DNA from 3 places in the Halomonas sp. I5-271120 genome. Region 3 is predicted to be linked to each of the others. Evidence: predicted binding sites of a transcription regulator. Region 3 holds the regulator's gene; each other region holds the start of a gene.
What was found. The regulator PhoB, encoded in region 3, activates phosphate uptake and scavenging genes when phosphate is short. The targets are predictions, from matches to a motif close to TGTCATANNNNTGTCANA.
Positions count from the first base shown of each region.

Region 1: a site for PhoB is predicted at 2,512-2,529, ahead of Q2K57_RS08535 (UDP-2,3-diacylglucosamine diphosphatase). Genes of this name have one in related genera too.
Region 2: a site for PhoB is predicted at 4,815-4,832, ahead of Q2K57_RS04550 (DUF6482 family protein). Genes of this name have one in related genera too.

Region 1 covers NZ_CP130701.1:1,908,453-1,918,478, reverse strand. Annotated here, with positions in the region: gene Q2K57_RS08545 (AEC family transporter) at 1-801, shown strand, start outside; gene Q2K57_RS08540 (AraC family transcriptional regulator) at 762-1,520, opposite strand; gene Q2K57_RS08535 (UDP-2,3-diacylglucosamine diphosphatase) at 1,629-2,447, opposite strand; gene Q2K57_RS08530 (glutathione S-transferase family protein) at 2,568-3,230, opposite strand; gene ahcY (adenosylhomocysteinase) at 3,308-4,702, opposite strand; gene Q2K57_RS08520 (sodium:proton antiporter) at 4,858-6,105, opposite strand; gene metK (methionine adenosyltransferase) at 6,330-7,550, opposite strand; gene tkt (transketolase) at 7,895-9,898, shown strand.
Region 2 covers NZ_CP130701.1:1,034,212-1,044,237, reverse strand. Annotated here, with positions in the region: gene Q2K57_RS04575 (hypothetical protein) at 1-299, shown strand, start outside; gene rplI (50S ribosomal protein L9) at 315-761, shown strand; gene Q2K57_RS04565 (carbohydrate porin) at 1,173-2,690, shown strand; gene dnaB (replicative DNA helicase) at 2,899-4,287, shown strand; gene Q2K57_RS04555 (hypothetical protein) at 4,416-4,709, shown strand; gene Q2K57_RS04550 (DUF6482 family protein) at 4,969-5,271, shown strand; gene Q2K57_RS04545 (thiol-disulfide oxidoreductase DCC family protein) at 5,587-6,000, opposite strand; gene Q2K57_RS04540 (cryptochrome/photolyase family protein) at 6,000-7,682, opposite strand; gene hemH (ferrochelatase) at 7,796-8,896, shown strand; gene Q2K57_RS04530 (Na+/H+ antiporter subunit G) at 9,044-9,433, opposite strand; gene Q2K57_RS04525 (K+/H+ antiporter subunit F) at 9,448-9,717, opposite strand; gene Q2K57_RS04520 (Na+/H+ antiporter subunit E) at 9,711-10,026, opposite strand, start outside.
Region 3 covers NZ_CP130701.1:1,696,426-1,706,451, forward strand. Annotated here, with positions in the region: gene Q2K57_RS07565 (acyl-CoA thioesterase) at 1-321, opposite strand, end outside; gene phoU (phosphate signaling complex protein PhoU) at 618-1,346, shown strand; gene cysZ (sulfate transporter CysZ) at 1,467-2,213, shown strand; gene phoR (phosphate regulon sensor histidine kinase PhoR) at 2,432-3,736, opposite strand; gene phoB (phosphate regulon transcriptional regulator PhoB) at 3,744-4,433, opposite strand; gene ubiA (4-hydroxybenzoate octaprenyltransferase) at 4,661-5,545, opposite strand; gene Q2K57_RS07595 (chorismate lyase) at 5,707-6,261, opposite strand; gene Q2K57_RS07600 (FAD-dependent oxidoreductase) at 6,336-7,496, shown strand; gene Q2K57_RS07605 (HU family DNA-binding protein) at 7,646-7,921, shown strand; gene Q2K57_RS07610 (hypothetical protein) at 8,013-8,369, shown strand; gene yccS (YccS family putative transporter) at 8,740-10,026, shown strand, end outside.

The sequences.
Region 1 (10,026 bases), 210 kb from region 3:
CCGGTCACGGTCTTTCGCGGCCTGGTGCTGGGCGGCCCCACCCCGGCTTATCTGCTGCTGACGCTGGGGGTTTTCGTCACCGCCAGCCTGATGTGTCTGATCGTCGGCCGACTCGCCCGCCCCTTCTTCGCCGCCGAGGAAAGCTCGCTGCTGGCCTTCTCCGCCGGCACCGCCAACACCGGCTACTTTGGGTTGCCGGTGGCCATGGTGCTGCTGTCACCGGATGGCGTGACCCAGTATCTGTTCTGTCTGCTCGGCATGAACCTCTTCGAATTCACGCTGGGCTTCTATATCGGCGCCCGCGGGCGCTTCTCGGTGCGCGAGAGCCTTCACAAGATCCTGCGCCTGCCGCTGATTTACGCCTTCCTCGCCGCGCTGATCGTCAGCGGCCTGGCGCTGCCGCTTCCGGCAGCGCTGATGCAGGGATTCGAGGTCTTCCCGCCCACCTACACCCTGCTCGGCATGATGATCATCGGCATGACCCTTGGACGCGTCAGCTTCAGCGAGCTGGACCTGCGCTTTATCGGCGCCTCGCTGGCGGTACGCTTCGGGCTCTGGCCGCTGGTCAGCCTCGGTGCCGTCCTGACCCTGCAGGCAACCATCGGCATCGACGAGGAACTGGCCCTGGCGCTGCTGCTGATCGGGGTGGTGCCGCTGGCCGCCAATCTGGTGGTGGTGGCCATGGAGCTCGGCAGCCGGGCCGAAAAGGCGGCGCTTGCCGTGCTGATCAGCACCCTGATTGCCCCGCTGGTGATGCCGCGCTATCTGGAAGGCTTGCTGGCGCTGGTGGCGATGGGCTGAGCCTGCCGCCAGCCCCGCGGCGATAGGCCATGTCGCTCGCGGAAGGTGCGTGAGAAGTGGGCGGTATCGCCAAAGCCGCAGGCCAGGGCGATCTCGGTAATACTGGCGGAGGTCTCGGCCATCAGCGTCTTGGCCTTGGCGAGGCGGCGCTCGACCAGCCAGGCATGAGGTGAGCGGCCAGTCAGGGCATGAAACTGGCGGGCAAAGGCCGCCTCGGCCAGGTGACAGCGGGCCGCCCAGTCCCGGACCCGCCAGCGCCGGGCCAGATCGGCCTCGATCTCGGGCAGCAGGCGCAGCAAACGCAGTCGCGGCTCGCCGGCCGTGTGCGCCGGCACCCTCATCGCACTGCTCAGCCAGGCGGCCAGGGCCGTCGAATCACCTTCCTCGAGTTGTCTAGCGCTTGCCATCAGCGCCGGAGGCAGGCGACGCGCATCGGGCGCGAGCCCAATGCCCAGGGCGAGCGTTTCACACCAGGCCTGCGGCAGGTCGACCACCAGGGTGTGGTTGTCCCGCGGCGCCAGGTAATAATGGGTCTCCCCTGCGGGAATCGGCACCAGCACCCCGGGCTCGACGCGGCGGCCACGGCCGGCCACTTCCAGCTCGACCCCGCCTTCGAGCCCGAGCAGCAGTTGGTGATAGCCATGGCGGTCGCTGAGCACGCGATCCGGATAGGAGCGCACGGCGATAAGGGGAGACACAGGGGGATCGGTGACGGTCATGAAAACCTCCTGCCCCATTGAAGCACACCCCCGGCAACGTACAAGGCTGTTCAATGGACAGGAGCAAGATGGACAGTAGCAACAGCCCCAGAAGAGAGCGCCGGGTGATCAGGCCCCGGCCAACGACGCCTCTGCCATGGGTCGCGGCTCAACGGCCGGCTCCAGGTCGATCACCCGCCCTTGCCAGTCGATCAGGCTGAGCCGGCCCTCGCCATCTTCCATCAGCGCCGTGCAGTGCTCGACCCAATCTCCGTCGTTGCAGTACAGCACGCCCGGACCGGTGGCGAAGCCGGCCTTGTGGATATGACCACCGATATAGCCATCGAGGCCTTCTCGAGCGGCCTGATGCAGGGCCGCCTGTTCGAACTGCTCGACGTAGCGGCGCGCCGCACCCACCTGGTTTTTCAAGGCAGCGGCCAGCGACCAGTAGGGCATCCCCAGCAGACGGCGCCCGTGATTGCACCAGCGGTTCAGCGACAGCACGAACTGGTGCATGCCATCGCCGAGCGCCATCAGCCAGGGCGCCATGCGCACATGGGTATCGAATTCGTCACCGTGGCTGACCAGCAGACGCCGGTTGTCGGCCGTGACGTGGATCATGCGCCGCTCGATGCGCACGTTGTAGAGCTTGAGACCACACAGCTGGCGCAGGGCGGCATCGTGGTTGCCGGGGATGTAGATGACCTCGCATCCACCGCGGGCCAGGCGAAGCACGCGCGCCACCAGACGCTGTTGGGCGGTGGGCAGCACCGCGCGTTTGCGCATGGCGATCAGGTCAATGATGTCACCAACCAGATAGAGCCTTCTGGGGCGCACCCGGCGCAGCAGGCTATCGAGAAGTGCGGCCTGACAGTCCGGCGTGCCCATGTGCAGGTCAGAAATGAACAGGGTACGGGAGTCGGTCAAGGCAATCGGCGGGGTAGTCATGGGGCGGCCTCCTTCGAACGCCCCTCAACAATGAGGCCTCGCCATGACGCCTCCATGGCGCCGCGGTGACGATACCGTGACAGTCCGGTAGCGCCTGGATATGACCCTGAAGCGGGGCGACTAGGCAGTGCGCCCTAGGTCCGGCGCCACCAGCACCCTGGCCGCAGCAGGCCTGGCCCGTAGCCGCTCGATATACGCCATCAGGCGAGGCGTCTCGGCCAGGAAATCCTTAGCGGAAGGCATGCCGGCCAGATAGTCGAGCATCGGCGCGGCAATGGCATCGGCGATCGTAAAGTCATCACCGACCAGGTAGTCGCCCTGGGCCAGCTGCTGCTCCAGCAAGCCAAGCAGACGCACCACCTCCGGTTGAACCGCCGCCACCGCATCCTCGCGGACGGCCCCGCCCTCACCCTTGGGAAACACGAATTCCAGCAGGTAGCGACGTACCAGGGCCTGATCCACGTAGAGGGCGAGCATCCCGGTCCACTGGTCGACTTGCGCCCGCTGCCAGGTCGCCTCCGGCTGCAGGGCGGGCCCCTCGAAGGCCGCATCCAGATAACGGCAGATGCTCGGCGTCTCGATCAGGCGCCGGTCACCGTGCAGCAGGATGGGCACCTTGCCGAAAGGATGCAGGGCATAGTGCTCGGATGAGTGCAGTGCCATCGGGCGGCCCTCGATCTCGGCACCCAGGCTGTAGGGAATGCCCTTCTCCTCGCAGCACAGCTGAACGCTGCGCACGAAATTACTGAATTGGGGGCCGACGATATGCACGGGTGTGGTCATCTGGGTCGCTCCTTGGCTGGGAATCAATGGCCGGCAGCCGACGACGCCTGCGGCGAAGACGAGCCCCTCGAACGTGGCTAGTAGCGATAGCTATCCGGCTTGAAGGGGCCCTCTGCGTCAAGCCCCAGATAGTCTGCCTGCGCCTGGGTCATGCGCGTGATCACCCCGCCAAAACCTTCGACCATGTAGCGGGCGACCTCTTCGTCCAGGTGGCGAGGCAGCACGGAAAGTGTCAGGGCGGCGGCGCGCTCGTCTATCGGCAGGTCGGCGAAACGGCCCGCGAAAAGATGGATCTGCGCCAGCACCTGGTTGGCGAAGGAGCCATCCATGATCCGCGACGGATGGCCGGTGGCGTTGCCCAGGTTGACCAAGCGGCCCTCGGCGAGCAGCAGCAGGTAATCGTCGCTCTCGGGGTCGAAGTCGCCCGGATCGCTGTCACGATAGACCTTGTGGACCTGCGGCTTGATCTCTTCCCAATGCCACTGGCGGCGCATGTAGGCGGTATCGATCTCGCTATCGAAGTGGCCGATGTTGCACACCACCGCCCCCTTCTTGAGGGCCTTCAGCATCGACGGATCGCAGGCGTCGATGTTGCCGGTGGCGGTGACCACCAGGTCGATCTTGCCGAGCAGGGCCGCATCGATGCTGGCCGCGCCACCGTTATGCCCCTCGAGGTAGGGCGATACCACTTCGAAGCCGTCCATGCAGGCCTGCATGGCGCAGATCGGGTCGATCTCCGCGATCTTGACGATCATGCCTTCCTGGCGCAGCGAGGCCGCCGAGCCCTTGCCGACATCGCCATAGCCCACCACCAGCGCCTGCTTCCCGGCTAGCAGGTGGTCGAGGCCGCGCTTGATGGCATCCGACAGGGAATGACGACAGCCGTACTTGTTGTCGTTCTTCGACTTGGTGACGGCGTCGTTGACGTTGATAGCCGGCACCTTGAGCCGGCCATCGCGCAGCATTTCGTGCAGGCGATGCACCCCGGTGGTGGTCTCCTCCGAGATGCCGTGAATCTGCTCAAGGAGCTCGGGGCGTTGCTCATGCAGCAGCGCGGTCAGATCGCCGCCGTCGTCGAGTACCAGGTTCGGCACCCAGCCATCCGGGCCCTCGACGGTCTGTTCGATGCACCACCAGAACTCTTCTTCGGTCTCGCCCTTCCAGGCGAACACCGGAATGCCCGCCGCGGCCACCGCGGCGGCGGCATGATCCTGGGTCGAGAAGATGTTGCAGGACGACCAGCGCACGCTGGCCCCCAGCACGACCAGGGTCTCGATCAGCACCGCGGTCTGGATGGTCATATGGATGCAGCCGCTGATTCGCGCACCTGCCAGCGGCCGGGCACCACGGTACTTCTCGCGGATCTTCATCAGCGCCGGCATCTCGGTCTCGGCGATGCGAATCTCGCGGCGGCCCCAGTCGGCCAGGGAGGAATCGGCGACCTTGTGGTCACCGGCCGGTACAGCGGACATGGCGGGTCGATTCATGCAACACCTCAGTCAACGAAGCGAGAGGGTACTGATACCTGACAGCGGTACGGGCACCTAACAACCGGTACTGCCACCTAATATAGGAGGCTTACCCGACTCTCACCACGCCGACCGAGCGCCTTGGATGCCCAGGACGCCTAGCGCGGAACCTTCAATACATGCCTGACCAGCCGGCCGATGGTCAGGCCCTGAACGAGGATCGAGAACAGCACGATCACGTAGGTGGTGACCACCAGGGTGTTGCGGATCTCGCCGTCGGGCAGCGACAGCGCCAGGGCCACCGAGATACCGCCACGCAGCCCACCCCAGGTCAGCACGCGGGTAGTGCCGGCACGAAAGTCATGGCGGCTCGACAGCAGCCTGAGCGGCACGCCGATGATCAGGAAACGCGACACCAGAATCACCGCCACCAGCGCCAGCGCAATGCCGACCACCTCGACGCTCAGCGGCATCAGCACCAGCTCGAGGCCAATCAGCACGAACAGCACGGCGTTGAGGATCTCGTCGATCAGCTCCCAGAAGGCATCCAGGTAGCGGCGAGTGCTCTCTGACATGGCGCCGTTGCGTGCCATGTTGCCGATGATCAGGCCGGCCACCACCATCGCGATCGGCCCCGAGAGATGCAGAGACGACGCCAAGGCGTAGCCGCCGACCACCAGCGCCAGGCTCAGCATCACCTCGACCTGATACTGATTGATGCTGTTCATCAGCCGATAGACCAGGCCACCGAGGGCCAGGCCGAGCAGGATGCCACCACCGGCTTCCTCGATGAACAGGAGTCCCAGATGCCCGATGTCGATGCCCTCGCCGCCGGAGGTGGTGGCTACCCCCAGCAGCGCGGTGAACACCACCACCGCTACCCCGTCATTGAACAGCGACTCGCCGACGATGCGAATCTCCATGTCGACCGGGGCGCCGGCGTTGCGCATGATGCCGAGCACCGCGATGGGGTCGGTCGGCGAGATCAGCGCGCCGAAGACCAGGCAGAAGGGATAAGGCACCGCCAGGCCAGCCTGCAGGAACAGCCACCAGGCCGCACTGCCGATCACCACGGTGGAGACCAGCACCCCGAGTGTCGCCAGCAAACCGATCGAGACTCGGTAGTGGTGAAGCTTCGAGAGATCGACGTGCAGGGCGCCGGCAAACAGCAGCAGCGAGAGCATGCCGTCCATCAGCAGCACGTTGAAGTCGATGCGCTCAAGCCAGGTCTCGGCGGCCTGGGCGAATACCGTGGTCACCGTCACATGATCGAGCGCGATGACCATCAACGACATCGCCAGGGCGATCGCCATCACCCCGATGGTGGGGGGCAGGCGCAGCACCCGCTGGTTGAACCACATGCACAGCGCAGTGAGCGTGATGAAGAGTGCAGCAAGATTGAGCATTCAGGCGCATCCTTGGCGAATGACAACATACTAGCGAGGGTGGAGCGGCCTGGGGTGGCCAAGCCACAAACATGTGGCCACATGCAGGTAGCCACGCACTAATTGACCATGAGCTACCTGGTCATGAGCTACTTGGTCATGAGCTACGTGGTCATGAACAACAGAATCATAAACAACAGGACCCGCCGAAGCGGGTCCCATCAAACCGGCCTACCAGCACTGGCTTAAACGCCGGCGGAGCGCTTGAGGGCCTCGACCTTGTCGGTCTTCTCCCAGGGGAAGGCCGTGAAGGTCTCGGTCTGTAGTTCGCCGTTGACGTCGGTCCACTGATAGCTGGTCTCGAACGGCTCGCGGCCGAAGTGACCATAGGCCGCGGTCAGCTGATACATCGGATGCAGCAGGTCGAGCATGCGAGTGATGGCATTCGGGCGCAGGTCGAAATGCTCGCGCACCAGCTCGATGAGCTTGGCATCGCTGATCTTGCCGGTGCCGAAGGTGTTGACCGACACCGAGGTCGGCTCGGCCACGCCGATGGCGTAGGAGACCTGGATCTCGCATTTGTCGGCAAGCCCGGCAGCGACCAGGTTCTTGGCCACGTAGCGGCCGGCATAGGCGGCACTGCGGTCGACCTTGGACGGGTCCTTACCGGAGAAGGCGCCGCCGCCGTGGCGGGCCATGCCGCCGTAGGTGTCGACGATGATCTTGCGGCCGGTCAGGCCACAGTCACCCACCGGGCCGCCGATCACGAACTTGCCGGTCGGGTTGATATGGTACTGGGTACTGTCGGTCAGCCACTCGGCGGGCAGTACCTGCTCGATGATCTCGCGCTTGACCATCTTGCGCAGGTCGCTCTGATCGATTTCCGGGTCATGCTGGGTCGAGAGCACCACCGCGTCGACGGCCACCGGCTTGCCGTCGTCACCGTAACGGAAGGTGACCTGGCTCTTGGCGTCCGGCCGCAGCCAGGGCAGCATGCCGCTCTTGCGCAGCTCTGCCTGACGCTCGACCAGCCGATGCGAGTAGTGGATCGGCGCCGGCATGAAGGAGTCGGTCTCGTTGGTGGCATAGCCGAACATCAGCCCCTGGTCGCCGGCACCCTGATCTTCGGGCTTGCTGCGATCGACGCCCTGGGCGATATCGACGCTCTGCTTGCCGATCAGGTTGAGCACGCCACAGGTCTCGCCGTCGAAGCCGACGTCGGAGGAGGTATAGCCGATGTCCAGGATGACCTGGCGTACCAGCTCCTCGAGATCGACCCAGGCCGAGGTGGAAATCTCGCCAGCGACAATGGCCACGCCGGTCTTCACCAGGGTCTCGCAGGCCACGCGCGCCTGTTTGTCGCGGGCGATGATGGCGTCCAGCACCGCATCGGAAATCTGGTCGGCGATCTTGTCCGGATGCCCTTCGGACACGGACTCGGAAGTAAACAGGGAGTATTCGCTCATGGCGTCCTCGACCCTCTATCAATAACGGCCTATCAATAACGGCGTGGGGGGGCACAGCACGGCGGCTGAAGCTGCATCGCCGACTGCCTTCCTGGGTGGCAGACGCGACACGCGACGGGCCAAAGGGCCTCAGGGCGGCGATTCTACACCAGAGCGGTCACCGGTTCCTAGAAGCCCCGCGAGGCGCGGCAATTGATGGTTGCGCCCTTCTCGGCGACAATACGCCCCCTGAATCCAGCGTGCCGCATGCCGCGGTGCCATTCCGCCACCTTGCTCGAGTCGCCCGCCCTGCCGCGCGGAGCCACCCGGGCACTGCCTAATTGCCGCAGGCGAGGAGCTTGTCAATGCCGTCCCGTTTCGAACTGGCCAATGCCATTCGCGCGCTGTCCATGGATGCCGTGCAGAAAGCCAAGTCTGGCCACCCCGGCGCCCCCATGGGCATGGCCGATATCGCCGAAGTCCTGTGGAACGACTTCATGAGCCATAACCCGGCCAACCCGCACTGGGCCAATCGGGACCGCTTCGTGATGTCCAACGGACACGGTTCCATGCTGGTCTACTCGCTGCTGCACCTGACCGGGTATGAGCTCTCCCTCGAGGACCTGCAGAACTTCCGCCAGCTCCACTCCAAGACCCCGGGTCACCCCGAGTTCGGCTACACGCCGGGCGTCGAGACGACGACCGGCCCGCTGGGTCAGGGCCTGGCCAACGCCGTAGGCATGGCGCTGGCCGAGCGCACCCTGGCGGCCCAGTTCAACCGCGACGGCCATCAGATCGTCGATCACAATACCTACTGCTTCGTCGGCGACGGCTGCCTGATGGAAGGCGTCTCCCACGAGGTCGCTTCGCTGGCCGGCACTCAGGGCCTGGGCAAGCTGATCACCTTCTATGACGACAACGGCATCTCGATCGATGGTGAAGTCGAAGGCTGGTTCACCGACGACACCGCCAAGCGTTTCGAGAGCTACGGCTGGCACGTGGTGCCCAACGTCGACGGCCACAAGCCCGAAGAGATCAAGGCCGCCGTGGAGCTCGCCAAGAGCCACGACGACCGCCCGAGCCTGATCATCTGCAAGACCATCATCGGCTTTGGTGCCCCCAACAAGCAGGGCAAGGAAGAGTGCCACGGTGCGGCGCTGGGCGACGAAGAAGTGGCCGCAGCCCGCGTTCAGCTCGACTGGCCCCACGCGCCCTTCCACGTGCCGGAAGATATCTACAAGGGCTGGGACGCCACCCAGGCCGGCGAAGCCCGCGAGGCCGAGTGGAACGCTCGCTTTGCGCGCTATGCCGAGGCCTTCCCGGCCGAGGCCCGCGAGTTCACTCGCCGCATCAAGGGCGAGCTGCCCCGCGACCTGACCAGCGAAGCGCTGATCGAACAGGCTCAGGAACAGGGCGAGAGCATCGCCTCACGCAAGGCCTCGCTTGGCGTGCTCAATGAGCTGGGCCCGCAGCTGCCCGAGCTGCTGGGCGGCAGCGCCGACCTGGCGCCGTCCAACCTGACCTTCTGGAAGGGTGCCAAGGCCATCAGCCAGACCGAGCCCGGCGGCAACTACCTGCATTACGGCGTGCGCGAGTTCGGCATGGCCGCGATCATCAACGGCGTGGCCCTGCACGGCGGCTTCGTGCCCTATGGCGCGACCTTCCTGATCTTCTCGGAATACATGCGCAACGCCCTACGCATGGCGGCGCTGATGGGCCAGCGCGCCATTCATGTCTTCACCCATGACTCCATTGGCCTGGGCGAAGACGGTCCGACCCACCAGCCGATCGAGCAGCTGACCACCCTGCGCTCGACGCCGAACCTGTCGACCTGGCGTCCAGCCGATGCCGTCGAGACCGCTGCCGCCTGGCATGCCGGCCTCAAGCGTCATTCCGGCCCCAGCGCGCTGGTGCTGTCCCGTCAAGGACTGCCGCACCAGGCACGCGACAAGCACCAGTTGAGCAACATCCAGCGTGGCGGTTACATCCTTAAGGACTGTGATGGCACCCCGGAGCTTATCCTAATCGCCACCGGCTCCGAAGTCGGCCTGGCCATAGACGCCGCCGCCCAGCTTGGCGAGCAGGGCCGCGCCGTACGCGTGGTGTCGATGCCGTCCACCGACGTCTTCGACGCCCAGGACGCCGCCTACCGCCAAGCGGTGCTGCCGCTGGAAGTCGGCGCGCGCATCGCCATCGAAGCCGGCCATCGCGACTTCTGGTTCAAGTACGTGGGCCTCGAAGGCCGCATCATCGGAATGGACAGCTTCGGCGAGTCCGCCCCGGCCGGCGACCTGTTCAAGGAGTTCGGCTTCACCGTCGAGAACCTGGTGAGCGAAGCCGAACAGCTGCTGGACGACGCCGCCGAGTAAACCGCCAAGCTAGTTCCTCGGCCCGTCGTACCTCACGTCGCCCGAGCCCCTAGTGGGCTCGGGCTTTTTGTTGGCGCTTCTCTCTCGAAATCCTCACAAGATCCTCAACTTCTCCCCTCGTCAGGCGA
Region 2 (10,026 bases), 660 kb from region 3:
GCGAGGAGTTTCATTCCTTGCGGCTGGCGCCGCGGGAGCTGGTGACCCTGGTGGTGCTGGGGATTCTCGGCTCGCTGCTGGCGTTGCCGGGGCTGGCGATTCTTGCCTGGGTACCCCTGCTGATCTCGGGCATCGCGCTGATTCACGGAATTATTGGTCTCAAGGGGATGAAGGGGCTCTGGTTGGTGATCTTTTACGTACTGCTGATCACTACTTGGCCCACGATTCTGATTGTGCTGCTGTTGGCTCTGATCGATACGTTTGCGGACTTCCGCACGCGTCTGGCCCGCAGCGTCTGACAAGAGGTTCACGAGATGGAAGTCATTCTGCTCGACAACATTGGCAAGCTGGGCGGCCTGGGTGACAAGGTCACCGTCAAGCCCGGTTACGGCCGTAACTACCTGATGCCTTACGGCTTGGCCGTTCCGGCAACCAAAGAAAACCTGGAAGCCTTCCAAGCCCAGCGTGCCGAGCTTGAAGCTCAGGCCGCCGAGCGCAAGGCCGAAGCCGAAGCCCGCGCTGCACAGCTGGCCGAAATCGAGCTCTCGCTGGTCGCCAAGTCTGGCGAAGACGGCAAGCTGTTCGGTTCCATCGGTCCGCGCGACCTGGCCGAAGCCATCGCCCAGGCCGGCATCGACCTCGCCAAGAGCGAAGTCCGCATGCCGGAAGGTCCGCTTCGCCGGACTGGCGAATACGATATCGACCTGCAGCTGCATGCCGAAGTGGCATCCAGCGTGCGCGTGGTAATCGTCGCCGAGTAAGTCGTCGCCGAGCGAGTCACGCTGCATCTTCGATGCGCATGACGTGACGCACGACATGAAGAGACACACGGGGATTTCCCTGTGTGTCTTTTTTTGTGCGCGCTTTTCGTCCTTCGACCTTCCCGATATGGGCAGTTCACCCCCTGATGGAACTGCCACTGCGGATGACGGTTCGACTGATAGCGCTCCCCCATCTTGTTTAGACATTGGTCGGAACAGGGTCGATTTCCTTTTGCGGGGGCGGGCTTAAACGATTAAGTTTTGCTTTGAACGATGACTCCTGTTTTGCGGAAGGGGTCGTTCAGGGGCTATTCGATGACATCGGCGATATCCGTTCTCGCCGGTCATCTTAATCGATAAAGACTGCTAGCCCCGGTGTTACACACAACAAGCATAAAAGGACTCGCCCCCATGAATGCAGCCATGCTGAGAACCCCGCTCGTCGCCGCTATAGCCGTTGCCAGCTTCACCCTGAGCGGCCTGGCCAGCGCCCAGCAAAGCGATATCGAACAGCGCCTGGCCGATCTCGAAGCCCGTGTCGCCGCCGCCGAGGCACGCGCCGATGCCGCCGAAGCCCGCGCTGCTTCGGTCGAGGAGACCGTTGATGCCGGCCAGGAGCGTCTGGATGAGGTCGCCCGCCAAGCCAGCGGTGAAGAAGGCTTCTCCTTCAACGCCTATGCCCGCTCCGGCTTGTTGGTCGGTGACGATGGCAAGAGTATTCCGGGTGGCCCAACCGTGACGCCTGCGGGCAGTGTAGGAGGCTATGTGGGCCGACTGGGTAATGAACCGGATACCTACGTCGAGTCGGTTCTGAACTACCGCAAGACCTACGACAACGGTGCCAAGGCTCTTTACCGCACCATGATCGCCGATGGAGTGACCACCAGTAACGACTGGACCGCCGATGAATCCAGTCTCAATGTGCGCCAGGTCTATGCCGAGTTCAGCGATTTGCCGAGCTTTACCGGCGCTTTCGCCAATGCTTCGATCTGGGCGGGCAAGCGCTTTGATCGCGATAACTTCGACATCCACTGGATCGATTCCGATGTCATCTTCCTGTCGGGGACCGGCGGCGGTATCTACGACGTACAGCTTGGCGATAGCTGGAAGGCCAACTTCTCACTCTATGGCCGCAGTTTCAGCGAGTATCCCGTCGACAGCACATCACCCAACCTGACCGGCAACACCGATAACCTGATCTTCACCGCCAATAATTACTTCGGCAAGGTGCAGTGGATGATCAACGCCATGTCGGCGGCCGACAACGACAGCCGCGATCTGGGCAATGGCTCACAGGTGGCAGACAGCGGTATCCACACCATGCTGGCCTACCATGGCGACAGCTTCTTCGGCCTGGGTGAGGGCAGCTTCAAGGCCGCGCTGCTTTATGGTCAGGGCCTGGGGGCCGAAGTGAAGTCGCTGGGGACCAACGGTGACCTCACCGAGGATGCCTCGGCGGCGCGTCTGGCCGTCTATGGCACCACCTATCTGGCACCTCGTTGGCGGGTCGCGCCTTCCGTGTTCGCGGAAACCAGTGAAGATCGCTTCGATGCGGGAGATAAATACCAGTGGTCAGGGGTGAACGTGCGTCTGGCCAATGAGCTGACCGAGAACTTCGAGATGCAGTACGAGGCCAGCTATCAGTACATGGACTTGCAGCCCGAAGACTACAAGTCTCGCAATGCGGTCAGCGGCAACTGGAGCAAGTTCACCATCGCTCCGACCTTCAAGCCTCAGGTGGGCGGCTTCTGGCAGCGTCCCGAGATCCGTGTGTTTGCTTCTTACACCGACTGGGACGACGAGCTCAACGATTACGTCCTGAACACGGCGACCGACAGCGCCGGTGACGATATTTCCGATGATTTCGGCAAAGACGGCTTCACCGGCGGTCAGTGGAGCTTTGGCGTGCAAACAGAAGTCTGGTTCTAATGTAAAACTCAACCATACTGCAGGTAACGACAGGGCGGGCGTGTCGCGACGTCCGCCCTCGTCGCCAGCTCGGTGTATCGATCCTTCCCGCGTGCCTCATGGCCAGCGGGTTTTTTCGTTGCCAGGAAGCCCGGTCAGGAATGGGGTGTGTCGCAGGGATGGGGTAGAATGAGCGCCGCTTACCGAATCACCGAAGGTGCCCGACTCCATGAACGAACCCGTCGAGCTCGATCAGGAAACTGCTGCGCTCAAGGTGCCGCCCCATTCGCTGGAGGCCGAGCAGTCCGTCCTGGGCGGTCTGATGCTGGACAACTCGGCCTGGGATGCGGTCTCCGAGCAGCTGGTGGCCGGCGACTTCTACCGCTACGAGCACCGACTGATCTTCAATGCCATGGCAGGCCTGGCCGAGGGCTCGCACCCGTTGGATGTGGTGACGCTGTCAGAGGCGCTGGAGAACCGCGATCAGCTGGATACCGTCGGCGGGCTCGCCTATCTGGCCGAGCTTGCCCGTAACACCCCGTCGGCGAGCAATATCCGCGCCTATGCCGAGATCGTTCGCGAGCGGGCCACGCTTCGCAAGCTGATTCAAGCGGCCAGCCAGGTCGCCGAGAGTGCCTTTGCGCCTCAGGGGCGACCGGCCGATGAGCTGGTCAACGAGGCCGAGCGGCTGGTCTTCCAGATCAGCGAGGATCGCCCCAAGACCGGCGGCCCCATCGGCATGAGCGACCTGCTCGCCAAGGCGGTGGATCGCATCGATGAAATGTTCAACATGGAAGGCGAGATGACCGGGCTGTCGACCGGTTTTCGCGATCTCGACGACATGACCTCGGGCCTGCAGCCCTCGGACCTGGTGATCATTGCCGGGCGTCCCTCGATGGGCAAGACCACCTTCGCCATGAATCTGGTCGAACATGCCGTGATCTCAAGCGACAAGCCGGTGATGGTGTTCTCCATGGAGATGCCCGCCGAGGCGCTGATGCTGCGTATGCTGTCGTCGCTTGGCCGCATCGACCAGACTCGGGTGCGCACCGGTCAGCTCGAGGACGAGGACTGGCCGCGTCTGACATCGGCGGTCAACCTGCTGAAAGACAAGCAGCTATTTATCGACGATACCGCCGCGCTGTCTCCCAACGAGATGCGCTCGCGCATCCGCCGGGTGGTGCGCGAGCACGGCAATATCGGCCTGGTGATGATCGATTACCTTCAGTTGATGCAGATTCCCGGTTTTTCCGAGAACCGCACCGGCGAGATTTCCGAGATTTCGCGCTCCCTGAAGGGGCTCGCCAAGGAGTTTGGCTGCCCGGTAGTGTCGCTATCTCAGCTCAACCGCTCCCTGGAGCAGCGTCCCAACAAGCGCCCGGTGATGTCGGATCTGCGCGAGTCCGGGGCCATCGAGCAGGACGCTGACGTCATCGCCTTCGTTTATCGCGATGAGGTCTACAACCCGGACAACCCCGATAACCAGGGACTGGCCGAGTTGATCATTGGCAAGCAGCGTAACGGTCCCATCGGCACGGTGCACATGGCCTTCATCGGCAAGTACACCCGCTTTGAGGACCTGGCGCCGGATAGCTACGGTCAGCACTTCGGCGAATAGTCGCACCTGCCACGGCGCGGGGATCATGGTTGAGACTGCAATGGGCCGCCGTATAATGCCCGGCTTGGTCCCATGAACCAGTTTAATGAACCAGTCAGATGAATCAGTCAGTGGAACGAGGATAGCTTATGGCAGGCGGATTTCGACGCGGCAACCGCAAGCGGACCCCAAAACTCGAGGGACGCGGCGAACTTCAGGAAGTCGAGCGCGAAGGGCCCTTCAAGGAATGGCTCGGCATGCCCGATCTGTATCGCTACCGACTAGTGGTCGATGGCGAGACCTTCAGCTATCAGACTGAGGATTCCGAGATCCCGGTCGCGGTCGGCGACAAGGTGGTGTTCCGCTACAAGGAAACCAAGGCCGGCAACTGGGTCGACCGCAACTCCCTTGGCAAGGCCATTGATCCTGCCGACTATCAGTGATGGCGGATTATCACTGATGGCGTCAGTGCTGGCTGACGTGGTGGCGGAAGTGCTGTTTGAGTGGAACATGGCGTAGCGGCCAGGGTCACAACGGTGAGGGCGACATGTCATATTGCCGTCATGGGGCACAGCCAAACTGTGCCCTAGGTATATCTGGAGCCAGCCTATCGGGTCCCGTTATATTCAGAGCCGCCACTACCGGGCCTCATGGCAGGCTGTCATCGAGTCCGGCCACCAGCCTGCGATCCAGGAGGACAGCATGGAACTTAAAGACTTCAAGGCTTTCGCCAAGCGACACGACAACTTCGAAATTCGCGTCATCAGCCACGCCGGCAGCCGCTTCTATCAAGTGGAACTGGAAGATATCGAGGGCGCGCGTCATCTGCTGACCCAGCGCGGCAAGCCGATGCTCTTTCGCGCCCTCGATGATATCTATCTGGAACTCAAGCGGGTCGGCGTCCACCGGGCCTATCTGGTGCAGTATGTGGCCCACGACGAGGTGATCGGCCGTGACGCCCACTACCACGATGCGCTCAGCTCGCGTATGCCGCTGGTCTTCTAGGCGCCATGGTTGGGCACCGCATCATCGGTGTGGATCATGCCCTTTGCCGAGCTTCCGCTTCATACTGTGCGCCTCACACCGCGCGCTTCAGACCACGACTCAATCAGCACTTCCGGCATATCGCCGGCTTCATTGACTTGCCACTATTACGACTTGCCACCCTCGCTCCTTGAACGAGCGTTCATGCCACCGGTGGCGGGTTATCCCGCACTATCAAGCCGTACTATCAGGCCATACTATTAGTCCGTGCCATCAAGCCTCACTTCCATGGGCAGGCTTTCCCACTAAAGCGCTCTCTCTCAAGCCCTTATCCCGTCAGGCCTTCTCTTGCCGGCGTTGCCTTGCTTGCCACCAGTTACCCAGCCTGACCCGATAGCGGGCGAAGAACGCATAGCCGCGGTCGAAACACCAGGCCAGGCCCGGCAGCATCGTCAGTCCTACCAGCCGCCGATAGCCCAGCACGGCATACAGTGCCCGGCTGGCATCCATGCCCACGAACCAGGCGCCCTTGGCATCAGCGAGGTGAAGGCGGCCCATCATGGCGTCGAAGGAGCGCCCCCAAGCGGCCGCATCGAAGTCATCGGCCTGGATATCGACCAGCCTGACGCGTTCGCGGCGCGGATGCCGCTCGAGCCAGGCGACTTCGCGCTGGCAGAAGGGGCAATGGCCGTCGTGAAAGAGCGTCACGGGGGAGACGGCATGGCGGGGTGACGGGGCGGTTGGGGACATCAGGAAGGCTCCTGGGAGGTGGTGGGGGCTGAGCTATCGGCGTCACGATAGCCTGCCAGGTGCTGGCCTCGCCCATAGGCGGGCGCCGTGTCCAGGCGCGCCAGGAAGGCGTCGGCCTGCTGGCGCATGGCCTCACGCTTCTCGTCTTTCATGCGGCCAAGTGAGCTATAGATCAGCTTCATGCGCGGGTTGTCGGCCAGGACGTCGCGGTGCGCTTCGATGAAATTCCAATAGAGGCTATTGAAGGGGCAGGCATGAGTGCCGGTGACGTGTTTTGGGTCATAGCGACAGTGCTTGCAGTGATCGCCCATGCGATCGATGTATTTGCCCGAGGCGCAGTAGGGCTTGGAGCCCATCAGGCCGCCGTCAGCATGCAGCACCATGCCCAGGGTGTTGGGCAGCTCGACCCATTCACAGGCATCGGCATACACCGCCAGATACCAGTCGCAGAGGGCTTCCGGCTTGACCCCGCAGAGGAGGGCGAAGTTACCCGTGACCATCAGCCGCTGAATGTGGTGGGCATAGGCGTGATCGCGGGTCATCTCGATGGCCCGCTTGAGGCAGCGCATCTCGGTGTCGCCGGTCCAGAAAAAGGCCGGCAAGTCACGCTTGGCGCCTAGGCCGTTGCTGCGCTTGTAGTCGGGCATGCGCGTCCAGTAGAGCCCTCGCACATATTCTCGCCAACCAAGAATCTGGCGGATGAAGCCCTCCACCGAGTTGAGTGGCGCACGCCCTTCGCGATACTCGACCTCGGCGGACTGACAGACCTCGACGGGCGACAGCAGACCCAGGTTCAGCGCCGCCGACAGCCGTGAGTGGAAGAGGAAGGGCGCCTGGTCACTCAGCGCGTCCTGATAGCGGCCGAAGTCCGGCAGGCAGGCGTTGAGGAAATGCTCAAGTTCGGCAAGTGCCTGTGTCCTGGTCACCGGCCAGTGAAATGTGTCGAGAGAGCCGAAATGCTCCCCGAACCGCGAGGCCACCAGCTCCAGTGCCGCCTTGGTGGTGGCGTCGTGTTCATGGGTCGGCGGCGCGGGAAAGGCGAGATGCTCGGGCAGCGGCTCGCGGTTATCGTGATCGAAGTTCCACTGGCCGCCGGCGGGCTGGCCGTCTTCCATCAACAGCCCGCTGCGCTTGCGAAGATGCCGGTAGAAGTGTTCGAGGCGATAGGTCTTGCGGCCCCGGGCCCAGGCGTTGAAGTCCGCTGGTGTGGTCAAGAAGCGGTCGTCTTCGATTAGCCGCCAGGGCAGGGCGGTATGCTGTCTTTCGCCACTTTCGCCACTTTCGCCCCTTTCACCTTCGCCACTCGCATTGGCGAGGGACTGACCCGCAGTTGCGCGAGCCTGAATGGCCGCATGCAGCCGCCACTCACCGGGGCGGACCACGCGGATCTCGTCGCAGCCATGGAGGGCGGCCACTCGCTCGGCCTCGGCGAGCAGCTGCTGGCAATTGTCGTCATCGTCAAGAGTGCTGTAATGCACCTGTACGCCCGATGCCTCGAGTTCGATGGCGAAGTGGCGCATGGCGGCGAACATCATCGCGATCTTCTGCGGGTGGTGGGGCACGTAGCGACCTTCTTCGTCGACCTCGCAAAGCGCCACCACGGCGCTGTCCGGCAGGTCTTGAAGACTCGCCAGCGACGGACTGAGCTGATCACCCAGCACCAGGATCAGCGGCTTAGACATATATTGACCTGAAGTTATACAAATATGGATGATAGTATAACTGCATTCTTCTCGATGGCATCCCTTTGATAAGCTGTCGATCCATCAGTCGGTTACGTCACAAGGATTCCACGATGTCCGCAGCCAGTCCCCGTTCGCCCACCGCCACCCTCGAACAGCCCGGCGAAGGGCGCCTTGCTCATGCCGGCGCCGATCATCCGCCGGTGCCGCGCAAGAAGGTGGGCGTGGTATTGGCCAACCTGGGCACCCCGGATGCCACCGACTACTGGTCGATGCGCCGCTATCTGTCGGAGTTTCTCTCCGATCAGCGGGTGGTCGATTACTCCCGTTGGCTGTGGCAGCCGCTGTTGCAGGGCATCATCCTGACTCGCCGCCCCTTCATCTCCGGCAAGGCCTATCAAAGCATCTGGAACACCGAGCGCGACGAGAGCCCGCTGTTGACCATTACCCGCGAACAGGCCGAAAAAGTCGCCGAGCGCCTCGAGGCGGCCTTCGGCGATGAGGTGGTGGTCGATTTCTGCATGCGCTATGGCAACCCCTCGACCGACAGCGTGATTCGCCGGCTGCATGAGCAGGGCTGCGAGCGGCTGCTGTTCTTTCCGCTCTACCCGCAATACGGCTCGCCGACTACCGCCACCGCCAACGATGAGGTCTTTCGTACCCTGATGACGCTGAAGTGGCAGCCGGCGCTGCGTACCGTGCCGGCCTACTTCGATCGGCCGGATTATATCGCGGCCCTGGGCGGCTCGATCCAGGTGGCCTATGACCGGGCCCAGGCCGATCAGGGTGGCCGCCCCGAGGTGCTGGTGGCGTCCTATCATGGGGTGCCCGAGCGCTATCTGCTCGATGGCGATCCCTACCATTGCCAATGCCAGAAGACGACGCGGCTGGTGAAGGAACATCTGGAGATGGCGGACGATGAGATCGTGACCGCCTTCCAGTCCAAGTTCGGCCCCGAGAAATGGGTCGGGCCGGCGACCGTTGACAAGGTGGCCGAGCTTGCCCGGGCGGGCAAAAAGCACATCGCGGTAATCTCGCCGGCCTTCGCCTCGGACTGCGTCGAGACGCTCGAGGAAGTGCAGCAGGAAATCCGCGAGGCCTTCCTCTCCGCCGGCGGCGAGACCTTCACCTATGTGCCCTGCCTAAACGCCGACGAGGCGCATATCGATGTGCTTACGGCGATCGCCAGGCAGGAGCTCGGCGGCTGGCTCTAGGCCTTTTTGCCAAGCCCAGTCTTGCCAAGCCCAGTCTTGCCAAGCGCAGTTTTGCCACGCCCAGTGCTTCATGGCCCCCGTGAACGACAAGGCCCCGGACATATCGTCCGGGGCCTTTTTGATGCGGATGGCTGACGCGGGCGGCGCTCAGTGGCCCTTGTCCGGGTGCAGTACCGGCTTCTCGTTGGCGTCTTCCGTGTGGATTTCGTGGGGTCGGCCGCGGGTCTTGTCGGCATGCTTGAGCTTCAGGTGCAGGCCGGTCTTGGCCAGCAGGTGGGCCGACACTGGGGCGGTGATGAACAGGAAGAGAGTAATCAGCATCTCCTGCATCACCGGCTCGCCCTTGGTGACCCCGAAGTAGAGCATCGAGGCGCTGAGGATGCAGCCGATCCCCAGAGTGGTCGCCTTGGTCGGGCCATGCAGGCGCATGTAGAAGTCTCGCAGGTGGGCCATACCCAGCGAGCCGATGAAGGCGAAGGCGCCGCCGGCGATCAGCAGCACCGAGATCACCCCCTCCAGAAACACGTACCAGTTCATAGGGATCTCCCTGCCTATTCGATGATGTCGCCGCGCAGCAAGTACTTGCATACCGCCACGGTGCTGATGAAACCGAGCATGGCGATCAGTAGTGCCGCCTCGAAATAGGTCTTGGTGTTAAGCCACAGCCCCATCAGCACGATCAGGGCGATGGAATTGACATACATGGTGTCCAGCGCCAGCAGCCGGTCGGGCATCGACGGGCCCACAGCCATACGGTAGACGTTGAGCATCAGGGCCATCAGGATCAGCGCCTGGCTGATCCACAGCGCGGTATCTAGCATTCGTAGATCTCCTTGAGCGGCTGCTCGTAGCGCTCGCGAATCTCGTCGATCAGCGCCTGTTCATCGGGAGCGTCCAGGGCGTGGATCAGCAGGGTGCGGCTGTCCATGCGCAGGTTGGCCGATACCGTGCCCGGCGTCAGGGTGATGGTGTTGGCCAGCAGCGTGATGGTGAACCGGTCCTCGAGCATCAGCGGATACTCGACGAAGGCCGGACGCATGCGCCGCCAGGGGTTGAGAATCAGCCAGGACACCTGCAGGTTGGCGCGAATGATGTCACCCAGCACCCGCAGGCCGTAGCGCACCAGCAGC
Region 3 (10,026 bases):
ATCGGGGTTGCGCTCGTGGGGTGGACGGCTCCATACCTCGACGTTGATCTTGATCGAGCTGCGACCGATTTCGCGGAGTTCGGTGAAGATATTGACCACCGAGCCCTCGCGTACCGGACACAGGAAGTCCATGGCCTCGATGGCCACCGTAGCGGTGCGGCCATGGGCGATGCGGCCCGCGGCCAGCTCGGCGGCCTGATCCATGTGGCTGACCAGCCAGCCGCCGGGAATGTCGCCATAGAGGTTGGTGTCCTGGCGGGTGGCCAGCAGTTTTAGGGTCAGTTGGCCCTGAGGCGTGGGAACGTCATCTATATCGGTCATGGCGGCGTTTCCAGTGGGCTTGTTGTTGTCGAAGGTGTAGTAACATGAAGGCAAGGATGGCCCACGCTGGGCGCGGCCGACGCTGTCATCATATACGCCGGCCCCAGGCGTCACCACCCACGGTCAGGGAGCTCACCGTCATCGTATTGCAACCTGGTTGCGTCATACTCCCAAGGCACGCTATGACACCCTGACGCATTCGCCAGTGACAGGGCTTTCAGTACCGCGGCTCGCGCGGATCCAAGCATACGAACTCGGGCGCAAGGATATGCCGCGCGTCCTCAAGGAGTGTCACCATGGATATCACCAGCGATACCCACAGCCAGCATATTTCCCGCCAGTTCAATCATGAGCTCGAGGATCTCAAGAATCACTTGATGGCCATGGGTGGCCTGGTCGAGAAACAGGTTCAGGATGCCGTCATTGCCCTACTCGAGGGCGACTCGAGCCTAGCAAGGCAGGTCTCCGAGCAGGACCGGACCGTCAACGATATGCAGATCAAGATCGACGAGGAGTGCACACGGGTGCTGGCGCGGCGTCAGCCGGCGGCTTCCGACCTGCGCCTGGTGCTGGCGGTCACCCGTGCCGTGTCCGATCTTGAGCGGATCGGTGATGAGGCCACCAAGATCGCCCGCAACGCTCTGTCGCTGAGTGAGTCCGACAATGGCAAGAAGGGCTTCGTCGAGGTGCGCCATATCAGCGAGCGCGTACGCAACATGGTGCGCGATTCGCTGACCAGTTTTGCCCGCTTCGATATCGATCTGGCGCTCAAGGTGGTCCACGAAGACGAGGCCGTCGACAGCGAATACACGACCGCGATGCGCTCGCTGATGACCTTCATGATGGAAGATCCGCGCTCCATCACCTCGGTGCTCAGCGTGATGTGGGTGCTGCGCGCCCTGGAGCGCATCGGCGATCATGCCAACAACCTGGCCGAGTACGTCATCTACCTGGTTAAAGGGCTGGATATCCGCCATATCAATCCGGACGACCTCGACGAGGAAGCGCTCAAGCAGCGCAAGTGACGATAGCCGCCATGGCGGCATCAAGCAGCCGAAATCGCCGCCGCTTCGTGCGGCGGCGTTGTTTTATCCAGGATGTACACGTCTAGTGACCTGTATATCGAGAGAAGGAGTCGCGAGAGGATGCTCAACGCCCTGACGGCGCTGACCCGAGGAACCCGGCTGGTCTTCAGTCCGGGTCTGAGACGCTATGTGTTTCTGCCGATGCTGGTCAATCTGGTGGTCTATGTCGCCGGGCTTCAGTTCGTACTGAGCCATTTCGGCGGCTGGCTGGATGGCTGGATGACGATGGTCCCGGGCTGGCTTAATTGGCTCGAGTGGCTGATCTGGCCGCTCTTCGTGGTGACTCTGGTGCTGGTGGTGTTCTTCAGTTTCACCCTGGTCACGCACCTGATCGCTGCTCCCTTCTATGGCTTTCTGGCGGCCAAGGTCGAGGCGCAGCAGACTGGCCGCCCTCCGCAGGACGAGCGTGGCCTGGTGCGCACCGGCGTCGATGCCCTGGGCCGCGAGCTGGTCAAGCTTGCCTACATTGTGCCGCGCATGGCGCTGTTGTTCGTGCTGAGCTGGGTGCCGGTGGCCAACCTGCTGGCGCCGCCGCTGTGGTTGCTGTTCTCGGCCTGGGTGATGGCGATCACCTATCTGGACTACCCGATGGACAACAACGCCGTCAGCTTCGCCGATATGCGCCGCCGGCTGCGCCGTCGCTGGTGGCCGACCCTGACCTTCGGCGGCTGGGTCACGTTGCTGACCTGGATTCCGCTGGCCAACCTCTTTCTGCTGCCCGGCGCCGTGGCGGGCTCGGTGCTGATGTGGGATCGCCACTATCGCGAGCTTGGCGCTTCAGGAGAGGCGGTAGCGACCCGCCGCTGAGCCCCATGGTGTGGCCCGGCGTGCATGGTTTCCTTGTTTCGCCTTCTTTCCTTGATTTCGCCTGGCCGTGACGAAAAAAGCCCTGCTATCCGCTAGCGGGGCTTTTTTCGTTCTCAGAGCGACTACTGTCATAGCTACTCTTGCCATGGCGACTATTGCCATGGCTATCGTTTGAGGATGGGGCCTGTCGTGAATGCGGCTAAAGCTGGGGTGTCGCGTCAGGCGTGGGCCGCTTGATCCTCGACCAGGCGCTTGCTGGGGAAAACGCAGCGAAACACTGACCCCTGATCGGGGTAGGAGGAGATTTCCAGGCGGGCGTCGTGGCGCAGCAGTACGTGCTTGACGATGGCCAGTCCCAGGCCGGTACCGCCGGTTGCCGTGCTGCGACCCTTGTCGACCCGGTAGAAGCGCTCGGTGAGGCGGGGGATATGCACCGGGTCGATGCCCTCGCCGTTGTCCTCGATTTCCAGGGCGGCGCCCGCCGGGTGATCGCGCCAACGCAGGACGATATGACAGCCCTCGCCGCTATAGCGTACGGCGTTGAAGGCCAGGTTGGAGATGGCGCTGCGCAGCTCCTTGGGGTCACCGCGCAGTGCCTGATTCGACTCGATGTCGAGGCTGATCTGGTGACGGCCGCCCGACAGGGATTCGGCGTCGTGCTGGATCGCTTCCAGCAGGGGCGGCACGGAGACGCGCTCGCTGTGCGCATTGGGCTGGTCGATCTCCAGGCGCGACAGCATCAGCAGGTCATCGACCAGGTTCTGCATGCGCTTGGCCTGGTCCTGCATCTGGCCAAGGCTCCTGGCCAGGCGCGGCGGCATCAGCTCGGCATGGTCGGCATAGGTCTCCAGATAGCCGGTCAGCACCGTGAGCGGGGTGCGCAGCTCATGGGAGACGTTGGCCACGAAGTCGCGGCGCATCTGCTCCAGACGATGCAGGCGAGTGATGTCGCGGGCCATCAGCAGGCGCTCATCGTCGCCATATAGCGTCAGCTGGAACTGCAGGACGCGTCGATCGTCGATCGGCGAGGTCAGCGTCAGTGGCTCTCGGTAGGCCCGCTTGTCGAAGTACTCAACGAAGCGCGGGGCGCGGATCAGGTTGGTGATGTGCTGGCCACGATCCTGATGAGTCTTCAGCCCCAGCATGGTTTCGGCGGCGCTGTTCCACCATTCCAGGTCGCCACGGCGGTCGAGCATCACCACGCTGTCGCTCATCGCCTCCGAGGAATCCTGAATGCGTTGCAGGGTGTTACGCAGGCGTCGCTGGGTCTTGGCCTGCGCCTTCTGGTGATGGTGCAGGCGATCGAAGAGCTCACCCCAGATACCGCTGGCCTCGGGTGGGTCAGCGTGTCGCGACTGGGTCAGCCAGCGATGCAGGGCGCGCAGCTGGCGCAGATGGAAGAGCAGATAGATCCCGAACCCCAGTGCCAGACCCAGGCCTGGAGCGTCGAAGATCAGGCCCGCCATGGTCAGAACGCCGGCCAGCCAGGCCAGGCGCCAGAATTCCAGGGCCCAGAGACTCATAGGTAGCTCAGCCCTTGGCAGAGAAGCGGTAGCCCGTGCCGCGCACGGTCTGAATCAGGTGCTGGTGTGCCTCGCCGAGGGCCTTGCGTAGGCGACGGATGTGCACATCGACGGTGCGTTCTTCGACATAGACGTTGCCGCCCCACACCTGATCGAGCAGCTGACTGCGCGTATAGGCGCGCTCCTGGTGGGTCATGAAGAACTGTAGCAAGCGATACTCGGTGGGGCCGATATCCAGCGGAGCGCCGTGGGTGCTGACGCGATGGCTGGCAGGGTCGAGCAGCAGCCCCTCGACCTCGACCGCCTGCTCGACGCCCTTGGGCGTGGCGCGGCGCAGCACCGCCTTGAGGCGGGCCACCAGCTCGCGGGGCGAGAAGGGCTTGGTGATGTAGTCATCCGCCCCGGCTTCGAGCCCCTGAATCTTGTTGTCTTCTTCGCCCTTGGCGGTGAGCAGGATGATCGGCAGCTCGGCGGTAGCTTCGTCGCGCTTCAGGCGGCGGGCCAGCTCAATACCGCTGATGCCCGGCATCATCCAGTCAAGGACCAGCAGGTCGGGTTGATGGTCGACGACCATGGCATGCGCGGTCTGGGCGTTGTCGGCCTCGAGGACCTGATAGTCGGCCATCTCCAGGGCGATGGCGATCATCTCGCGGATAGAGGCTTCGTCATCGACGATCAGGACGGTCTTGGTGCTCATCTGGCTGGCCTCCTGGCCTTACAAAGATAAGGACAATGACAAGATGATGACGATTCCACCACGCTAACATGACATTGCCATGACAGGCGGCTCTCACCAAGGGGGCTCACCAAGGCCCTTGATCAGGGGCTTAGATCAAGGGCTCTGACCCGGGCGTATCCCTCTTCTTGCTCCGCCCCTTTCTTGGCCCCGACCTCAGGGGGCGCACCTTTCGTCCGGCAGTTGCTTCAGGGCGCCGGCCACAGCGACAGGGCCAGGCCGGCGAACAGGACCAGCCCCGCCCAGTGATTGTTGAGGAAGGCTTGGAAGCAGCGATCCCGGTCGCGGCCGCGAATCAGCGTGTACTGATAGACGAAGATCGCGGCCATGGCGCCAAGCCCCAGCCAGAAGAAGCCGCTTAGTGCCAGGCGGGTACCGATCAGTCCCAGCAACCCAAGGGTCAAGAGCTGCAGCAGCCCGATCATCAGGATATCGGCGCGCCCGAACAGCACCGCCGTGGACTTGATGCCGATCTTCAGGTCATCGTCCCGGTCGACCATCGCGTATTGCGTATCATAGGCCACCGTCCAGCACAGGTTGGCCGCGAACAAGAGCCAGGCCTCCAGCGGTACCGCGCCGGTCACGGCCGAGAAGGCCATCGGAATGGCCATCGAGAAGGCCGCCCCCAGCACGACCTGGGGCAGGTGCGTATAGCGTTTCATGAAGGGATAGACCGCGGCCAGGGCCACGGCGGCCACCGACAGCAGCACGGTCAGGCCGTTGGTGAAGCACACCAGCACGAAGGAGGCGGCGACGAGGGCCGCGAACAGCATCTTGGCTTCGCGCTCCGCAATGCGCCCGGTGGCCAGCGGCCGTGCCTTGGTGCGCTTGACGTGACCATCCAGGTGGCGGTCGGCGTAGTCGTTGACCACGCAGCCCGCGGCTCGCATCAGGTAGACCCCAGCGATGAAGATCAGCAGCAGGGTGCGGGTGGGCAGGCCCTCGGCGGCGAGCCACAGCGCCCAGAGCGTCGGCCACATCAATAGCCAGGTACCGATGGGACGATTGAGGCGCATCAGTGCCAGAAAGTCGGGCAGGCGAGCCAGGCCACGGGGGCGCTCGACGTGATCCATCTTGGTCTCCAGGTTGTCTCTTCAGGCCCTGCCGCTACGCCCATTCTCCAGGGCCAGGGCACTCTTTTATCGCGCCGGCTCATTTAATGCCATGGCCCATTTATCGTCACGACTCATTTAACGCCATGGGCTAGCTGCGATGGTTTAGGCGCGGCGGCCGGTCAGCGTGGCGGCAAGCCCAGCTCATCGCTCATGGTATCGAGGAAGAACTCCTGAACCAGTACCGCGAAGCGACCGTGGCGAAACACCGAGCGTCGCCCCCATGGGCCGAGGCCGCCGTGAAAGCCTGCTGCGGCTCGGCTGACCTCAATCGGCCCGCGCTCGAGGTCCGGTTGACGAAACAGCCAGTGGCCCAGCGAGCGCTCACCGAGGCGATCCAGGCGCTGGCCGTGGAGCCGAGCGAGTGGCACCACCGAGCGAGCCACTACCCAGGGCTGCTCCTCGATGCACAGCGCCACCTCGCGCAGCCAGGCGCGCTCTCGGGGCCTGAGCCCCAGTGCCCGGGCTTCGTCGTGTCCGGGGCGGCCGATGCGCTGGTCCAGCAGGCGCACCCGGAAGGGACGACCGTCGGCGGCAGCGATCAGCCTCGCCGTCAGCGAGTCGCGGCTGGCGATCCAGGTCCACCAGGCGGGGCTCATTGTCGGCCGGGCCACGGCAGCGGGGTACCAGCGGCGCCAGGTGGTGCTCAGAGAGGGAGATGTCGGGCGATCGCGCACCGGGCGCCTCCAGGCCAATATCGGGGCGCATAGTGTACCATGCGGCGTTCACGTTATTGCTCGTCGGGAGCGCCATGACTGCACCCTTGACCATCCTCGGCACCGGCATGGCCGGTATTCAGCTGGCCCGCCAGGTGCGTGCCCGTGACGCCGCGCGGCCGATCACCCTGATCACTGCCGACAGCGGTGACGATTACTCCAAGCCGATGCTCTCCACCGGCTTCGCCAAGGGGCTGCCCCCGTCGCGGCTGGCCAGCCGCGATGCGCTTTCGCTGGCCGAGGGCCTCGACGCCGTGGTGCGCACCCACACCCGGGTCACGTCGATCGACCCGCTGACGAAGTGCCTCGAGATCGGCGCCGAGACGTTGCCCTATGGCGAGCTGGTGTTGGCGACCGGCGCCGCGCCGGTGGCGCCCTTCGCGATTCCGCCCGCGCTGGCATCCAGGGTCTTTGCGATCAATGACCTCGACGACTACCGCGTCTTCCACGCGGCGCTGGCGAGGCTCGCTCGCCCGGCGCGAGTGGCGATCATCGGCAGCGGCCTGGTGGGTTGCGAGTATGCCAATGACCTGGTCGCCGGCGGCCATGGCGTGACGCTGATCGCCCCTGAGCCCACGCCGCTGGCGCGGCTGCTGCCCGAGACGCTGGGGGCGGCCTTGAATGATGCCTTCCGGGAGGCCGGCATCGCGCTGGAGACGGGCCGGACCCTGGCGGCGCTTGGCGAGGACGGCGACCAGCTGGCGCTGACCCTCGACGATGGCCGGTCGCTCGAGGCGGATCTGGTGCTGGTCGCTACCGGCCTGTCGCCGCGCACGGCGCTCGCCGAGGCTGCTGGCCTGGCCGTGGGCCCTGAGGGCGTGCATACCGACCGCTACCTGGCCACCTCACAGCCGGGCATCCATGCGCTGGGCGACGTGGCCTGCGTCGATGGGGTCAATGCCATGTACGTGCAGCCCCTGCAGGCCGGTGCCAAGGCGCTGGCGGCGACCCTCACCGGCACCCCGACGCCGGTGGCTTATGGCCCCTGGCCGATACTGGTCAAGACACCGCTGCTGCCGGTGGTGGCGCTGCCGCCGCGTCAGGTGCCGGCCCACTGGCGGATCGATGGGGAAGGGCGTGATTGGAGTGCTCGGGCAGAAGACGAAAACGGACGTATGATTGGTTTTGCGTTGACAGGCGCCTGCGTGCGTCGGAAAGTCGAACTGGCACGAGTCGCCCCAGCATTGCTAATCTAGATTGGTTGCTGCCGGCGTGGTGATTCCGACCACCTCGGCATCTTGGCCAATACCGGCTTGGACTCGACCACCGCGACTCCACCAGAAACCGGCCTCACAACGATCTGAGGCGGCGGATGCCGCCTTGAACCGCACACCAGGAGGGCTATATGCGCAAACCAGAACTCGCCTCGGCGATCGCCGAGCGTGCCGACCTATCCAAGGACAAGGCCAGCCAGGTACTCAACGTTATCCTCGATGAAATTACCGGCAGTGTCGCCAAGGGGCAGGATGTGTCCCTGATCGGCTTCGGCTCTTTCACCGTTCGCGAGCGTGCCGCCCGCACTGGCAAGAACCCCCAGACCGGTCAGCCGTTGACCATCCCCGCCAGCAAGACCGTGGCGTTCAAGCCCGGCAAGGCGCTGAAAGACGCCGTCACCAAGTAAGCGTGGCCGTCACTCGCGCGTTCCCTGTGTGACGCGCTCCACCGGTCGCAGTCCGGCCGGTGGAATGAATTTCCTTCCCTGAGGCATGCCCATGACGCTTCGTTTGATGCTCTGGCTGTTGAGCGTGATGCTCAAGCGCGCCCGGCGTCGCAAGCCACGCTTTCGTGAAGCCCTGTCCGAGCTGGGTCATCTGGACTGGGGGATCGGCACCGAGGATCTCTCGATTGCCCGCCACTACCGAATGACTCCCGACGGCATCACCTCCGGGCCCAATCTGCCGGTGGATCTTGATCTCGAACTGCGCTTCGAGGATCTGGCCACGGCCGTCAGCGTGCTGCGTAAGCCGACGTCTCGCGCCTTCCGCGAGGGCCTGATGGCCGGCAAGCTGCGCCTGGTCGGCGACAGCGGCGATCTCGCCAAGCTGCAGCGTCTGTTCAAATACCTGTAGATCTCGTCGATATCAGGTCACTCCGGTCGCCGGTCACGTCGATAGCAGGTCACGTCGACCACCCGCCCTGTTGCCCGATGCGTTGACCCGCCTGCTCCCTTCGCAGCGTTTCTCTCCATGTAAGTCGCCATGCAAATCTCCATGCAAACCGCCATGCAGGAGGCGATGCCTGAGGTGGCGAATGGTGTGGCGAATAGGACATCAAATAGAGTGGCGAATGATGTGCATGCGTGGTTAGTCAGGCAGATGGCGTTATACTAAAGTCGAGTCATCAGGCCGCTGGGCGTTATTGCCTCGCCGTCGGCTGATCACGCAGCCAAGCGCGTGCCGCTGCTACCGCCATCATTGATGCCCGTCAGGAGTTATTGAGATTTCCGATTCGTTCTCTCATTCGCTGCGTCGACTGTGGACTCTCGACAAGTTCGCCTACAGCTTCCGCGTCTTCATCGCCTTGAGCGGTGCCATGGCGCTGAGCTGGTATCAGGACCATATGGCGCTGGCCATTCCGCTGTTTCTCGGCATCATCGCCAGTGCGCTGGCGGAGACCGACGATAACTGGGAAGGGCGCGTCAGGGCGCTGTTGGTCACCCTGGCCTGTTTTTTCGTGGCCTCGGTGGCGGTGGAGCTGCTCTTTCCCTGGCCTCTGTTGTTCGCCACCGGACTGACACTCGCCGCGTTCACCCTGATCATGCTGGGCGCTGTCGAGCAGCGTTACGCGACGATTGCCACGGCGACGCTGATTCTGTCGGTCTACTCGATGATCAATATCGAGCAGCACGGCGGTACCACGGAAGGCAGCTTCTGGTCCCAGCCGTTGCTGCTGGTGGGCGGCGCCGCCTGGTATGGCCTGATCTCGGTCGTTTGGTGCGCGCTGTTCTCGCGTCAGCCGGTCAAGCAGAGCATGGCGCAGCTATACCGGGAGCTGGGTGAATACCTGGTTATCAAGGCGACGTTCTTCGAGCCGGTCAGAGAGGTGGATGTCGAGAGCCGCCGTTTGGCGTTGGCGCGACAGAATGGACGCGTGGTGATGGCCCTCAACCAGGCCAAGGAGATGATTTTCCGGCGCCTTGAAGGTCAGCGCGGCAACCGTAAGCTCAACCGCTATCTGCGGCTTTATTTCATCGCCCAGGACATCCACGAGCGAGTCAGCGCCTCTCACTATCCCTATTCGGCCCTTGCCGAGACGTTTTTTCATTATGACGTGCTGTTCCGCTGCCAGCGGCTGCTTGACCAGCAGGGGCGGGCCTGCAAGCGGCTATCCAAGGCGCTACTGCTGCGTCAGCCTTTCGATCATGGTCCGAGTGAGCAGGCGCTGGATGACCTGCGCGCGTCGATCGGCTACCTGCAGGACCAGGACCAGGACCATCCCGAATGGGCGCCGCTGTTGCGCTCATTACAGGCGCTCGGGCGCAACCTGACGACCCTCGAGGATCAGTTGGCAAGTGCTTACAATCCTGATGCCAGCGCCGATGAGAAAGACCCCAGCCTGTTCAATCGCTCCCCGCGTAGCGTCAAGGATGCCTGGGAGCGCATTCGCCTCAACCTGACGCCCGGTTCGCCGACCTTTCGTCACGCGCTACGCCTATCGCTTGCCCTGCTGGCGGGCTATGGGGTGCAACATCTTATCCATCCCACCCAGGGCTACTGGATATTGCTG